DNA from 3 places in the Cetobacterium sp. ZOR0034 genome. Region 2 is predicted to be linked to each of the others. Evidence: riboswitches for the same ligand, from Rfam matches in the RefSeq annotation. Region 2 holds a riboswitch; each other region holds the start of a gene.
The links. A riboswitch is a leader RNA that binds a small molecule or an ion and turns the genes downstream of it on or off. The one in region 2 is predicted to bind lysine.
Positions count from the first base shown of each region.

Region 1: it holds a riboswitch for lysine, as region 2 does, so the genes downstream of both, L992_RS01390 (sodium:alanine symporter family protein) here and L992_RS11640 (aspartate kinase) in region 2, are expected to answer to the same signal.
Region 3: it holds a riboswitch for lysine, as region 2 does, so the genes downstream of both, L992_RS11240 (Na+/H+ antiporter NhaC family protein) here and L992_RS11640 (aspartate kinase) in region 2, are expected to answer to the same signal.

Region 1 covers NZ_JTLI01000004.1:9,320-13,617, forward strand. The annotation lists gene lysA (diaminopimelate decarboxylase) at 1-388, opposite strand, end outside; gene L992_RS01390 (sodium:alanine symporter family protein) at 425-1,894, opposite strand; lysine riboswitch at 1,976-2,149, opposite strand; gene L992_RS01395 (AbgT family transporter) at 2,214-3,728, opposite strand; gene L992_RS01400 (M20 family metallopeptidase) at 3,887-4,298, shown strand, end outside.
Region 2 covers NZ_JTLI01000072.1:13,869-18,166, forward strand. The annotation lists gene L992_RS11630 (basic amino acid ABC transporter substrate-binding protein) at 358-1,071, shown strand; gene L992_RS11635 (argininosuccinate synthase) at 1,083-2,285, shown strand; lysine riboswitch at 2,323-2,497, shown strand; gene L992_RS11640 (aspartate kinase) at 2,597-3,799, shown strand; gene L992_RS11645 (aspartate-semialdehyde dehydrogenase) at 3,815-4,298, shown strand, end outside.
Region 3 covers NZ_JTLI01000067.1:21,040-25,337, reverse strand. The annotation lists gene gpmI (2,3-bisphosphoglycerate-independent phosphoglycerate mutase) at 1-1,334, shown strand, start outside; lysine riboswitch at 1,390-1,562, shown strand; gene L992_RS11240 (Na+/H+ antiporter NhaC family protein) at 1,664-3,148, shown strand; gene ychF (redox-regulated ATPase YchF) at 3,254-4,298, shown strand, end outside.

The sequences.
Region 1 (4,298 bases), on a different contig from region 2:
CTAAAATTATACTTCCTATCTCATGTTCTACACACATATGTAGTTCTTCTATAGATTTATTGTTTCCATGCATATGAACTCTTTTCGAAGGAAATCCAGATGAAAGAATTGTATATAACTCTCCTCCTGAAACAGCATCTATATGTAATCCCTCTCTATCTACAACTTGAGCCATTCCTTTTGACAGATAAGCTTTAGACGCATACACAACAGTTGTATTAAATTTTTCACTTTTAAATGAATTTTTTATATCTCTAATTTTCTTTTGTAGTAACTCTAAATCATATATATACAAAGGTGTTCCAAAATCCTCTTTCAATTTTTTTACTGAAATCCCACCTATTTCTAAAATACCATCTACATTTTTCATACTTCCTAAAAACTTCATCCCACTCCTCCTATTCAGTACAATTTATAAATTAATTTATTGATTTAATTCATACTCTTTTAATGATTTTTGTGCAAAGTTAAATCCTAACAATATCAACGGTACATTTATAAATACCATAACTAAATTCGTAAAATCACTTATTACCCAAATATTATCTAACTCCAATCCCGACCAAACACACATAACTCCAAACGGAATAAATATCAGAGATGATACCAGCTTCATTGAGATTAAAAATATCTTTTTTCTGCATATCTCAGTTGCCGATATATCTATAAATGCAATCATTCCTAGTATAGTCGAAAATGCAAACATCCCATAGCACAGAGAAACTATAAATTGAATAATTCCATTTAGTGATGCTGGTGATAGTACCTTTAATGATTCTATGAAATATCCTAACTTATCACTTCTTAAAACCTCAAAGTTTTGAGTATCTAAATTCCATATACTTGCTATAATTACTAAAAAACCTGAAATCGTACAAATTACAAATGTATCTATAAAAACTCCAAATTGTTGAACAAAACCTTGTTCTACTGGATGTTTTGCATCTGCTGCCGCCGCTGCCATAGTCACTGTTCCTTGTCCTGCCTCATTTGACATCAATCCTCTTTTTATTCCCTGTTGTAAAGCTATACCTATTGAACCTCCGAATAAAGCTGACGGACTAAAAGCTCCTTTAAAAACAGCTAAAAAGAAATATGGAACTTTATCTAAATTTAAAGCTATCAAGAATAAAGCTACTCCAAAATATAAAACTGCCATTATTGGTACTATGAAATCAGTTACTGCTGCAACTCTTTTTATTCCACCAAAAATTATTCCAAAGGTAAATATAATTATAGATACTCCTATAACTATATAGACGTTATCTGTTCTAGTATAAACTGCTCCTGTAATCTGACCTGCTAAGCTTCCAAATGCTGTAAACATATGGAAAACTTGTGACGGAAGAGTAAATAAAGCATAGAAGATATAAGAACCTGCTATTAGTAATCCTGCTAACTTACTATTATTTAGAAGTTTTCTTCCGTAGTACGCTATTCCTCCTACATAATCATCCTCATTTTTTTCTTTAAATATCTGTGCAAGGGTTGCTTCAACAAAACTTGTTGCCATTCCGAAAAATGCACTCACCCACATCCAGAATAGTGCTCCTGGGCCTCCTGCTAATACGGCTCCTGTAACACCCATTATATTTCCAGGCCCTATTCTTGTTGCACTACTCAATAAAAATGCCGCCATTGGTGAGATTCCAACTTGATTGCTACTTTTATTTTTTAAAATCTGCAAACTTCTTTTAAAATATCTTATTTGAACAAATTTTAATCTCATTGTAAAATACATTCCACATCCCATTAGCAATAATATCGCTAACGTAAAATTTCCTACTAAAGGAATATTTTTATAAAACTCAAAATTTCTTGGAAACTCCCATAAAAAATCGGTCACTGGACCTAAAAAACTAAAAACTTCATTCACTCTACTTAACTGTAACATTTTCTGCGCTCCTTTTTAAATAAAAAAACTGCCCCATAAAAATAAAATAGGCAGTTTTTTGTAAATTTTATAATATTACAAATAACGGATAGCACAACATTAGATATACTAATGACAGTTATATAGATATTATCTATATACCCAATAAAAGTTTTTGACATAACTTTTATTTCGGCAAACTTCCCTTTCATTTAGTTTCAATGCTTTGTCTAGCTCTACTAACTTACTTTTGTTGTTCGCTCCTCTACCTTAAAATTCTCTTAAATTGAATGAATAGTAACATTAAAAAAAATAAAAAGCAAGTTTTTTTATATATTTTTTAAATTTTTATTACAACTCCAGGTCCTAAAGGTATGCTAAAATATACCCAAATTATTGCTAAAATTATCCACATAATCAACATAGCTATAGTATATGGTAGCATTAAAGATATAACTGTTCCCACTCCTGAATCTTCTTCATATTCTTGAGTCAATCCTAATATAATTGGCATGTATGGAAAAAGTGGAGATATTACATTAGTTGTTGAATCTCCTATTCTATAAAGCATCTGAGTTAATGCTGGATTATATCCTAACATATAGAACATTGGAATAAATATTGGTGCTAGCAACGCCCATTTTGCAGACCCACTTCCTATAAAAAGATTTATAAATGCTGAAAGTAATATGAACATTATAAATAGAGGTATCCCTCTTAAATTTAAGTTCTTAAGCAAATCCGCACCCTCTACAGCTAAAACAAAACCTAATTTACTCCAATTAAAATAAGCTATAAATTGCCCTATCATAAATACCAAAACTATATAGCTCGCCATATCTTTCATTCCCATTGTCATATATCTCGGGATATCTGACATCTCCTTTATATTTCCAACTACTTTACCATACGTTATTCCACCAACTAAAAATAATATTAATAAAAGTGGAATAATCGAATTCAAAAGTGGTGAGTTCAATAAAGATCCCGTATTTGGGTTTCTTAAAAAACTATTTTTAGGATAAACTATTGCTACTAAAAGAACCAAATATATTCCAACATTTATTGCTGTTTTTTTCAAAGCATTTTTCTCTAAAATAGTAACCTCTTCTCTTTTTATAGTTTTTTTACCTGTATACTTTCCTAATCTAGGCTCTACTACTCTCTCAGTTATTGCTGTTCCTACAATAGCTAATAGAAATGTCGAAACTGCCATAAAATACCAGTTATCTACAACCGAAACTGTTATACTTGGATTTACTATTTTCATAGCCTCTGTTGAAATTCCTGCTAATAAGGCATCAGTTCCCGCCACTATCAAATTAGCACTAAATCCCGCTGTTGTTGCAGCATACCCAACCGCTATCCCTGCTAGTGGATGTTTTCCTAATGAGCAAAATATAAATGCTGAAATCACCGGGACTACTACTATCGCAGCATCAGATGCTATATTTCCACAAATACCTATAAGCATAATCATAAATGTAATAACTTTTGGTGAACTATTTAATATTGTATTTCTCATAAAAGCTGAAATTAAACCCACATGTTCAGCTAATCCAATTCCCAGAGTCATTACTAAAACTAATCCTAACGGAGAAAAACCAGTAAAATTTTTAATTGTATTCTGAAGCATAAAATTAATACCTTCACCAGAAAAAAGATTTTTTACTTTAACAACTTCATTCTTTACAGGATCTACAACTTGAACTCCAAAACTACTCAAAAGTGCTGACAGCAAAATAATAAATACACTTAAAAAGAAAAATAACATAAATGGATGTGGAATTTTATTTCCAACTTTTTCTATCCAATCCAAAATTCTGTGTTTTTTTTCTACACCAATTTTTTCCATTTAAACCCCTCCCATTTTTTTGTTTTAAATCAGTGTACTACTTGAGTATAAATTATACAACTATATTATTTTTATCTAACTCATTCATAATATAAATATGACAAAAACATAAGAAATATGGTATTAATTAAAATAATAAATAGTGAGGGAGTGATTTTATGTTAAACAATCTTAATACACATCGTAATTATCTTCATACAATACCTGAAATAGCTTTAAAAGAGTTTCAAACTTCTGAGTATATTAGAAAAATTTTAGATGAGGAATGTGTTGAGTATCATTCTATTGGAACGAGTACTGTAGCTTTTATTCCTGGTACAATTGATTCTTGCTTGGCTTTCAGAGCTGATATTGATGCTTTACCTTTAAAAGAAGAGAGTAACAATCCATTTAAATCTAAAATAGATGGTATGATGCACGCTTGTGGTCATGATGGTCATGCTGCAATGCTTTTAACATTCATTCAAGAGATAAAAAAATTAATAAACTCAGGTGTTAAATTACAAAAATCTTTAGTATTCATATTTCAAGCCGGAGAGGAAGGAGCAGGTGGGGCTCGTTTTATTGTTG
Region 2 (4,298 bases):
AATTAGAATTAAAAAAATATACTGTATAAATAAAAATAAAAATAAAAAAAGTGAAAAAATTTTTTCAAAAAAAGATTGACATTTTCACATCAAATCTGATATTATCATTTCAAATAAAAAATTAAAGGAGGAAAGCAGATGACTATGAGAAGGATTTTAAGGACACAAACTAGAATTAACAAAAAGAATATATTTTTGTGTGCCCTAAAAAACAATCTCATTAATGTTGTTATGCTATAGATTTTTTATTATTCTATAAAGTTACAATTGTATTTTGAGTCAGTGTTTTGATAGCACTGACTTTTTTTATACTCAAAAATAAAATATATAAAAAATAAAAATTAGGAGGTAAGTATTATGAAAAAGATGTTATCAGTAGTTTTATTTTGTATTATGGGAGTTTTAGGTTTTGGAAATGATGTTTTATATGTGGGAACAAATGCGGAGTTTGCACCATTTGAATATATGGAAAATGGTGAGATAGTTGGATTTGATATTGATTTAATAAATAAGGTCGGAGAAAAAATAGGAAAGGAGATAAAAATAAAAAACATAACATTTGATGGACTGCTTCCAGCACTTCAGACAAATAAATTGGATTTAGTCATTGCTGGAATGACTATGACAGCTGAAAGAGAAAAGTTTGTAGATTTTTCAGATGATTATTTTGTAGCTAATCAAGTGATAATAGTACCTGAAAAGGATTCAACTATTGCAAATCTAGATGCATTAAAAGGGAAAAAAGTGGGAGTAGTATTAGGATATACGGGAGATTTGATGGTTTCAAAAATTGAGGGTATAGATAAAATCCAATACAATTCAGCACCGGGTGCAATCATGGCTTTAAGTTCTGGAAAGATAGACGCTATGATTCTTGATTCAGCACCAGCAGGAAGCTATATATCACAAAATAAAGGGTTGAAAGTTGTAAAAATTGATGCAGAAGAGGAGAAGTATGCTATAGCTGTTGCTAAAGGGAAAAAAGAGCTTGTAGAATCGATAAATAAAGCTTTAAAAGAGATAAAAGAAGAGGGAACTTACGACAAACTTATTATAAAATATTTTAACTAGGGAGGATATTAATGAAAGAAAAGGTTATTTTAGCGTACTCTGGGGGATTAGACACATCGGTTATAGTACCTTGGTTAAAGGAAAATTATGATTACGAGGTTATAGCTGTTGCTGTGGATGTTGGACAAAAAGAGGATTTTAAAGCCATTGAAGAGAAAGCTTATGTGACAGGAGCATCAAAATTTTATTTGGTGGATAAAGTAGAGGAGTTTGTAAATGATTATATATTTCCAACTCTGAAAGCTGGTGCAATATATGAAAATAAATACCTATTAGGAACCTCTATGGCAAGACCAGTAATAGGAAAAGCCTTAGTAGAGATAGCACACAAAGAAGGAGCGAAATATATTTCGCACGGGGCAACAGGAAAAGGAAATGATCAGGTTAGATTTGAATTAGCTATAAAGGCTCTTGATCCATCTTTAAAGGTAATAGCACCGTGGCGTATTTGGGATATAAAATCTAGAGAGGAGGAGATAGAATATTTAGAGAAAAAAGGGATAACTCTTCCATTTCATAAAAAATCTCCATACAGTAGAGATGAGAATCTTTTTCATGTGAGTCACGAAGGGTTTGATTTGGAATATCCATCAAAAGAGCCAAATTTTGAAAATGTTTTACAGTGGGTAAAAACTTTAGAAGCTGCAAACGAGAAGAGTGAATATATAACTTTAGAGTTTATTAAAGGAGTTCCAGTAGCTTTAAATGGAGAGAAGTTATCAGGTGTTGAAATCATAAAAAAACTTAATAAAATAGGATCAGAGCATGGAATTGGTGTTTTAGATATGGTTGAAAATAGACTGGTTGGAATGAAATCTAGAGGAGTCTATGAAACGCCAGGAGGAACAATTTTATACTTTGCACATGAAGAGTTAGAAAGATTGTGTTTAGATAAAGATACCTACCAAGAGAAAGTAAAACTTTCTCACGATTTTTCAAAATTAGTTTATAATGGACAGTGGTTTACAACTTTAAGAGCAGCTATTTCAGCTTTTGTAGATGTTACACAGGAGTTTGTGACAGGTGAAGTGAAATTAAAATTGTATAAAGGAAATATAATTTTAGCAGGAACAACATCACCATTTTCATTGTACTCAGAGGAGTATTCAACGTTTGAAAAAGATAGTGTTTACAACCAACAAGATGCAGAAGGATTTATAAATCTATTTGGTCTACCAATTAAGATTGAAGCCTTACTAAGAAAAAAGTTTTGACATTCTAAAAAAAAAATGATATTCTACCTTAAATTAATATTTTGATAGAGGTTGCGAAATTCAAAAGTAAACAAACTAAGATTTAGTAGGTCAGAGAGGTTTGTTGAAAGGGAAGTTCGCCGAAGTTCAACTTTTTCTACTAGAAAGATGAGCTGGGTGTATAAAGAAGATTTATACAACTGTCACCGAAATGGTGTTGTGCTATCGTAGATTATTATTTTAAGCTAACATAGTTGAAATGAGTTTTTCAGGCGATAGTTATTTTTTTGACTATCGTTTTTTTTATTATAATGTCATCGGAGGAGGAACTAATGAGAGTAGTAAAAAAATTTGGTGGAAGTTCAGTTGCAACAACAGAAAAAATAAAAAATATAGCTATGGATATAGCTAAAAATTATAAAGAGGGTGATGAAGTTGTAATTGTAGTTTCAGCAATGGGTAAGACAACGGATGCACTTATAAAGTTAGCTAAGGAGATATCGGATACCCCTGATGTAAGAGAACTAGATTCTCTTTTATCCACAGGAGAGCAGCAAACAACATCTCTTTTGAGTATGGCTTTAAAAGAGCAGGGGTGTAAGGCAATATCTTTAACAGGAGCTCAAGCAGGAATTAGAACTGGTGGAGTTCATACAAAAAATAAGATAGAGAGCATAAAGATAGATAGAATAGAAAAACATCTAAAAGATGGAAAAGTAGTTATAGTTGCGGGGTTTCAAGGTATAAATGATAATGGTGATGTAACAACTCTTGGAAGAGGAGGATCAGATACGAGTGCTGTAGCTTTGGCAGCAGCTTTAAAATGTGATTGTGAGATTTATACAGATGTTACCGGAATATTTGGAGTAGATCCTAGAGTTTATAAAAATGCAAAAAAACTAGAAAAAATTTCATACGAGGAGATGATGGAGATGGCAAATTTAGGAGCTGGTGTAATGGAGACAAGAGCGGTTGAGATAGGAAAAAAGTATGGAGTTAGAATATATGTTGGGCAAACTTTAGGGGTTGAAACAGGTACATATATTTGTGATAGCAATGAGATAATAGAGAAAAAAGCTGTGACTGGAATATCTATAAATAAAAATGTTATAATGGTAAATCTAGAGAATTTTTCAGGAGTACCTAAAAATGTAGCTACTGTTTTTAATAATCTAGCAAAGCATAGTGTAAATGTAGATATGATATCACAAAATGAGGTTCAGAATATAAAAGGAAGTATAGGATTCACTTGTCCTTTAACAGATGATCACTTTCTAAATAACTCATTAGAGGATATTAGAAAAGAGATTCCTGCAATAGAAGTTACAAAAAGAACGGGAGTTGTAAAAATATCTTTAGTAGGAATAGGAATGATAAGCAACTTTGGAGTAGCAGCAAAAGTATTTGAAGTTTTAGCAGATATAGATGCAGCGTTTTATCAGTGTACAACATCAGAGATTTCAATATCGTTAATCATAAAAGAGGATGAAGCGGTAAAAGTAGTAGAAAGACTAGCAGAAGTATTTTCAATATAATAGGAGGATAAAGCAATGTATAATATAGCGATAGTTGGAGCGAGTGGATTAGTTGGAGGAACATTTTTAAAAGTTTTAGAGGAGAGGGATTTACCGATAGATAATTTATATCTATTTGCATCAGCTCGTTCAGCAGGAAAAGAGGTTATTTTTAAAGGAAAAACTTTAGTTATAGAGGAGCTAACTGAAAATAGTTTCGATAGGGATATAGATATAGCACTATTTTCAGCAGGAGGAGATATTAGTAAAAAATTTGCGCCTATTGCGAGTGAAAAAGGTGTAGTTGTGGTTGATAATAGTAGTGCTTGGAGAATGGATAAGGATGTTCCTTTAGTTGTACCAGAAGTAAATCCTGAGGATATATTTAAAAATAAAGGTATAATAGCTAATCCAAATTGTTCAACGATTCAATCGGTTGTTCCTTTAAAAGTGATTAATGATCTTTATGGAATAAAAAGAGTTGTTTATTCAACTTATCAAGCTGTATCTGGAAGTGGAA
Region 3 (4,298 bases), on a different contig from region 2:
CAGAAGTAGGGCACTTAAATTTAGGTGCTGGAAGAGTAATCTATCAACCACTTGTAGAGATTTCAAAAGAGATCAGAGATGGTGAGTTTTACGATAAAGCTAAAGTTGTAGAAGCGTTCAACTATGCTAAAGAAAATGATAAGAGCATCCACTTCATGGGACTTTTATCTGATGGAGGAGTTCACTCTCACATCAATCATTTATTCGGTTTATTAGAAATGGCTAAAAAAACTGGATTAACTAAAGTTTATATTCATGCGTTCATGGATGGAAGAGATACAGCTCCAACATCTGGATTAGAGTTCATGAAAGCTTTAGTTGCTAAAACTGAAGAGTTAGGTGTAGGAACAATAGCTTCAATCTCTGGAAGATACTTATCTATGGATAGAGATACAAACTGGGATAGAACAGAAAAAGCTTATGATGCAATCGTAGGAAAGTTACCTGTAACAAATAAAACAGCTATAGAAGTTATTGAAGAGTCTTATGCTGCAAATATTACAGATGAGTTTATAGCGCCAGCTTTATTATCAGCAGATGGAATAGTAAAAAAAGGCGATGTAATTGTTAACTTTAACTATAGACCAGATAGAGCTAGACAAATAACTAGAGCTTTTGTTGATAAAGAGTTTGTAGGATTTGAAAGAGAAGCTTTAGAGCCTAAATTCTACTGCATGAGACAATATGCAAGTACTATAGATGCTGAAGTTATCTATGAAGATAAAGATATCGTTAATACGTTAGGAGAAGTTATTTCTGCTAATAAATTAGCTCAATTAAGAACAGCTGAGACAGAAAAGTATGCTCATGTTACATTCTTCTTTAATGGAGGAAAAGAAACTGAGTTCAATGGTGAAGAAAGAATACTTGTAGCTTCTCCAAAAGTTGCTACGTATGATTTACAACCAGAGATGTCAGCTCCAGAATTAACATCTAAAGTTTTAGAGGCTTTAAACTCTGATAAGTTTGATGTTATTATAATGAACTTTGCTAACCCAGATATGGTTGGACATACAGGTGTATTTGATGCAGCTGTAAAAGCTATTCAAGCTGTAGACAAGGGAGTAGGAGCTATCGTAAATAAAGTTCTTGAGTTAGATGGAACTGTGTTAATTACAGCTGACCATGGAAATGCTGAGAAGATGGAAGATCCAACAACTCATCAACCATTTACAGCTCACACAACTTATGAAGTACCATTTATCTACGTTTCGAATCACTTTAAAGGTGAGTTAAACCACGGTAAACTAGCTGACGTAGCACCTACGATGTTAGAAATCTTAAATATTGAGAAACCTGCTGAAATGAACGGTGTTTCTTTAATAAAAAAATAATTGACATCGCAAACAAATAATGATACTATAATTTAAAAGTTTCGAACAATTTAATATTTTAGGTAGAGGTTGCAAATAACATGAGTATTTTAAATGAGCCGGACAGGTGTTGATGTTAAAAGAAAGGGAAATTTGCCGAAATGGAGATTATGTCAAAAGTCTTTGTTGGGAGTATAGAGAATATCTATACTACTGTCACTGAGAAATCAGTGTTGTGCTATCCAAAAATTTGTGATATATTTTGCAGATTAGCTACCGTATTTTTTATACGGTAGTTTTTTTTACCTAAAATTTCAGAGGAACTAAAAAAATAACTTGGAGGTTTTAGGATGAACACAATAATTGAACTATTGAAATTAAGTCCAGTAGCAGTATTGGCAGCACTTATGTTTATGGGATATGACGCTCTTATAGCAGCACCTATAGCAACAGTTTATGCAGCACTTGTAGCAGGATTTGTAGAGAAGAAAAAAGTGAATGATATAATAGAGGCAGTAATAAATAATGCAAAAGAGATGCAAGTAGCATTCTTTATATTGATGGTAGCTTATGCAATGGCTGAAGTATTTATGTCAACTGGAGTAGGGGCTTCAATTATAAACTTAGCATTGAATGTTGGACTTACAGGAAGAACTGTAGCAGTTGTAGGAATAGTTGTTACATCAGTATTATCTATAGCAACAGGAACAAGCTGGGGAACATTTGCAGCGTGTGCACCGATATTTTTATGGCTTAACCATATTGTTGGTGGAAATATAGCTTTAACAGTTGGAGCGATAGCAGGAGGGGCATGTTTCGGAGATAATATAGGACTTATATCTGATACAACTATAGTTAGTTCTGGAATTCAAAAAGTTGAAGTTATAAAAAGAATTAGACATCAAGGATATTGGTCAGGATTAGTTTTACTTCTAGGAATAGTAGCATTCTATATTGCTGGAGTTTCGATGGGATTACCAACAACAACTGGGGATGCAGCAACAGCGATTGGTCAGATACCAGAAGAGGTTTGGACAGTTCTAGCTGAAAAGAGAGAGTCAGCAGTTACACTTTTAAATCAAGTTAAAGATGGTGTTCCAACATATATGATAATACCTTTAGTGCTTGTTTTAATAGCAGCTTTCAAAGGATTAACAACACTACTTTGTTTGTTTATTGGAATATTCTCAGCTTACGGATTGGGATTAATAGCTGGAACAGTTGAAAATACTGGAGCATTTTTAGATTTACTTTACTCTGGATTTGAAGGAGCGGGTTCTTGGGTAATTGTAATGATGATGTGGGTTGCAGCTTTCGGTGGAATAATGAAATTGATGGATGCATTTAGACCACTATCTAATATAGTAGTAAAAGTATCAAGAAATGTAAGACAATTAATGTTCTGTAATGGATTATTATCAATCTTAGGAAATGCAGGATTAGCTGATGAGATGGCACAAATAGTAACTATGGGACCAATCATTAGAGAGATTGTTGAGAAAAATGTAGAAGGTTCAGAAGAGGATATAGAAACATTAAGACTTAGAAATGCAACATTTAGTGATGCATTAGGAGTATTTGGATCTCAATTAATACCTTGGCATGTTTATATAGGATTCTACTTAGGAATTGCTCAAGCAGTTTATCCACTATACAACTTTACAGCTATGGATATTATTAAATATAACTTCTTAGCTTTAATAGCAGTTTCAACAATACTAATTGCAACATTGACAGGATTAGATAGATTGATACCAAGATTTGGATTACCAAGTGAACCAAAAGTAAGATTGAAAAAATCTACACAAACTAGCTGTGTAGCTGAAGAGGCATAGAAAATAAAAACTCTCACCATATAAAGTGAGGGTTTTTTTATTTACAAAAGGTTAGAGATGTGGTAAAATCTAAAGTAAAATAAAATTTCAGGAGGAATCTCTAAGATGATAGGTATAGGAATAGTAGGACTTCCAAATGTTGGAAAGTCAACTCTGTTTAATGCAATAACAAAAGCTGGAGCAGCGGAAGCGGCAAACTACCCGTTTTGTACAATAGAACCAAATGTTGGAATGGTAACAGTTCCAGATTCAAGATTAGATGAGTTATCAAAAATAATTAATCCTCAAAGAGTTCAAAATGCAACAGTTGAATTCGTAGATATAGCTGGTTTAGTTGAAGGAGCAGCAAAAGGTGAAGGGTTAGGAAACAAATTCTTATCAAATATCAGAACTACAGCTGCAATATGTCAAGTTGTTAGATGTTTTGAAGATGAAAATATCATTCACGTAAGTGGAAGTGTAGATCCAATAAGAGATATCGAAATAATAAATGGAGAGTTAATCTTAGCTGATATGGAAACTATCGAAAAAGCTATCGAGAAACAATCAAAGTTATTTAAATCTAAAAATAAAGAAGCTATGGTTTTAATGCCAGTTTTAGAAAAGTGTAAAGCACACTTAGATGAATATAAAATGTTAAAAACTTTAATTTTAACACCAGAAGAGCAAGAGTTAATAAGAACTTACCAACTTTTAACTCAGAAACCAATGATGTTCGCAGCTAATGTTTCAGAAGACGACTTAGCAACAGGAAATGAATATGTTGAAAGAGTAAAAGATTATGCAGCTAACTTAGGAGCGGAAGTAGTAGTAGTATCTGCAAGAGTTGAATCTGAGTTACAAGAGATGGAAGACGAGGACAAGAAAGAGTTCTTAGAAGCTTTAGGAGTAGAAGAACCAGGATTAAACAGATTGATAAGAGCTGGATTTAAGTTATTAGGACTACAAACTTATTTCACGGCTGGAGTTAAAGAAGTAAGAGCTTGGACTATAAGAATCGGAGATACAGCACCAAAGGCAGCTGGAGAGATTCATACAGATTTCGAAAGAGGATTTATTAGAGCGAAAGTTGTAGGATATGAAGATTTCATAAAGTATTCTGGATGGAAAGGAGCTCAAGAAGCAGGAGTTCTTAGACTAGAAGGGAAAG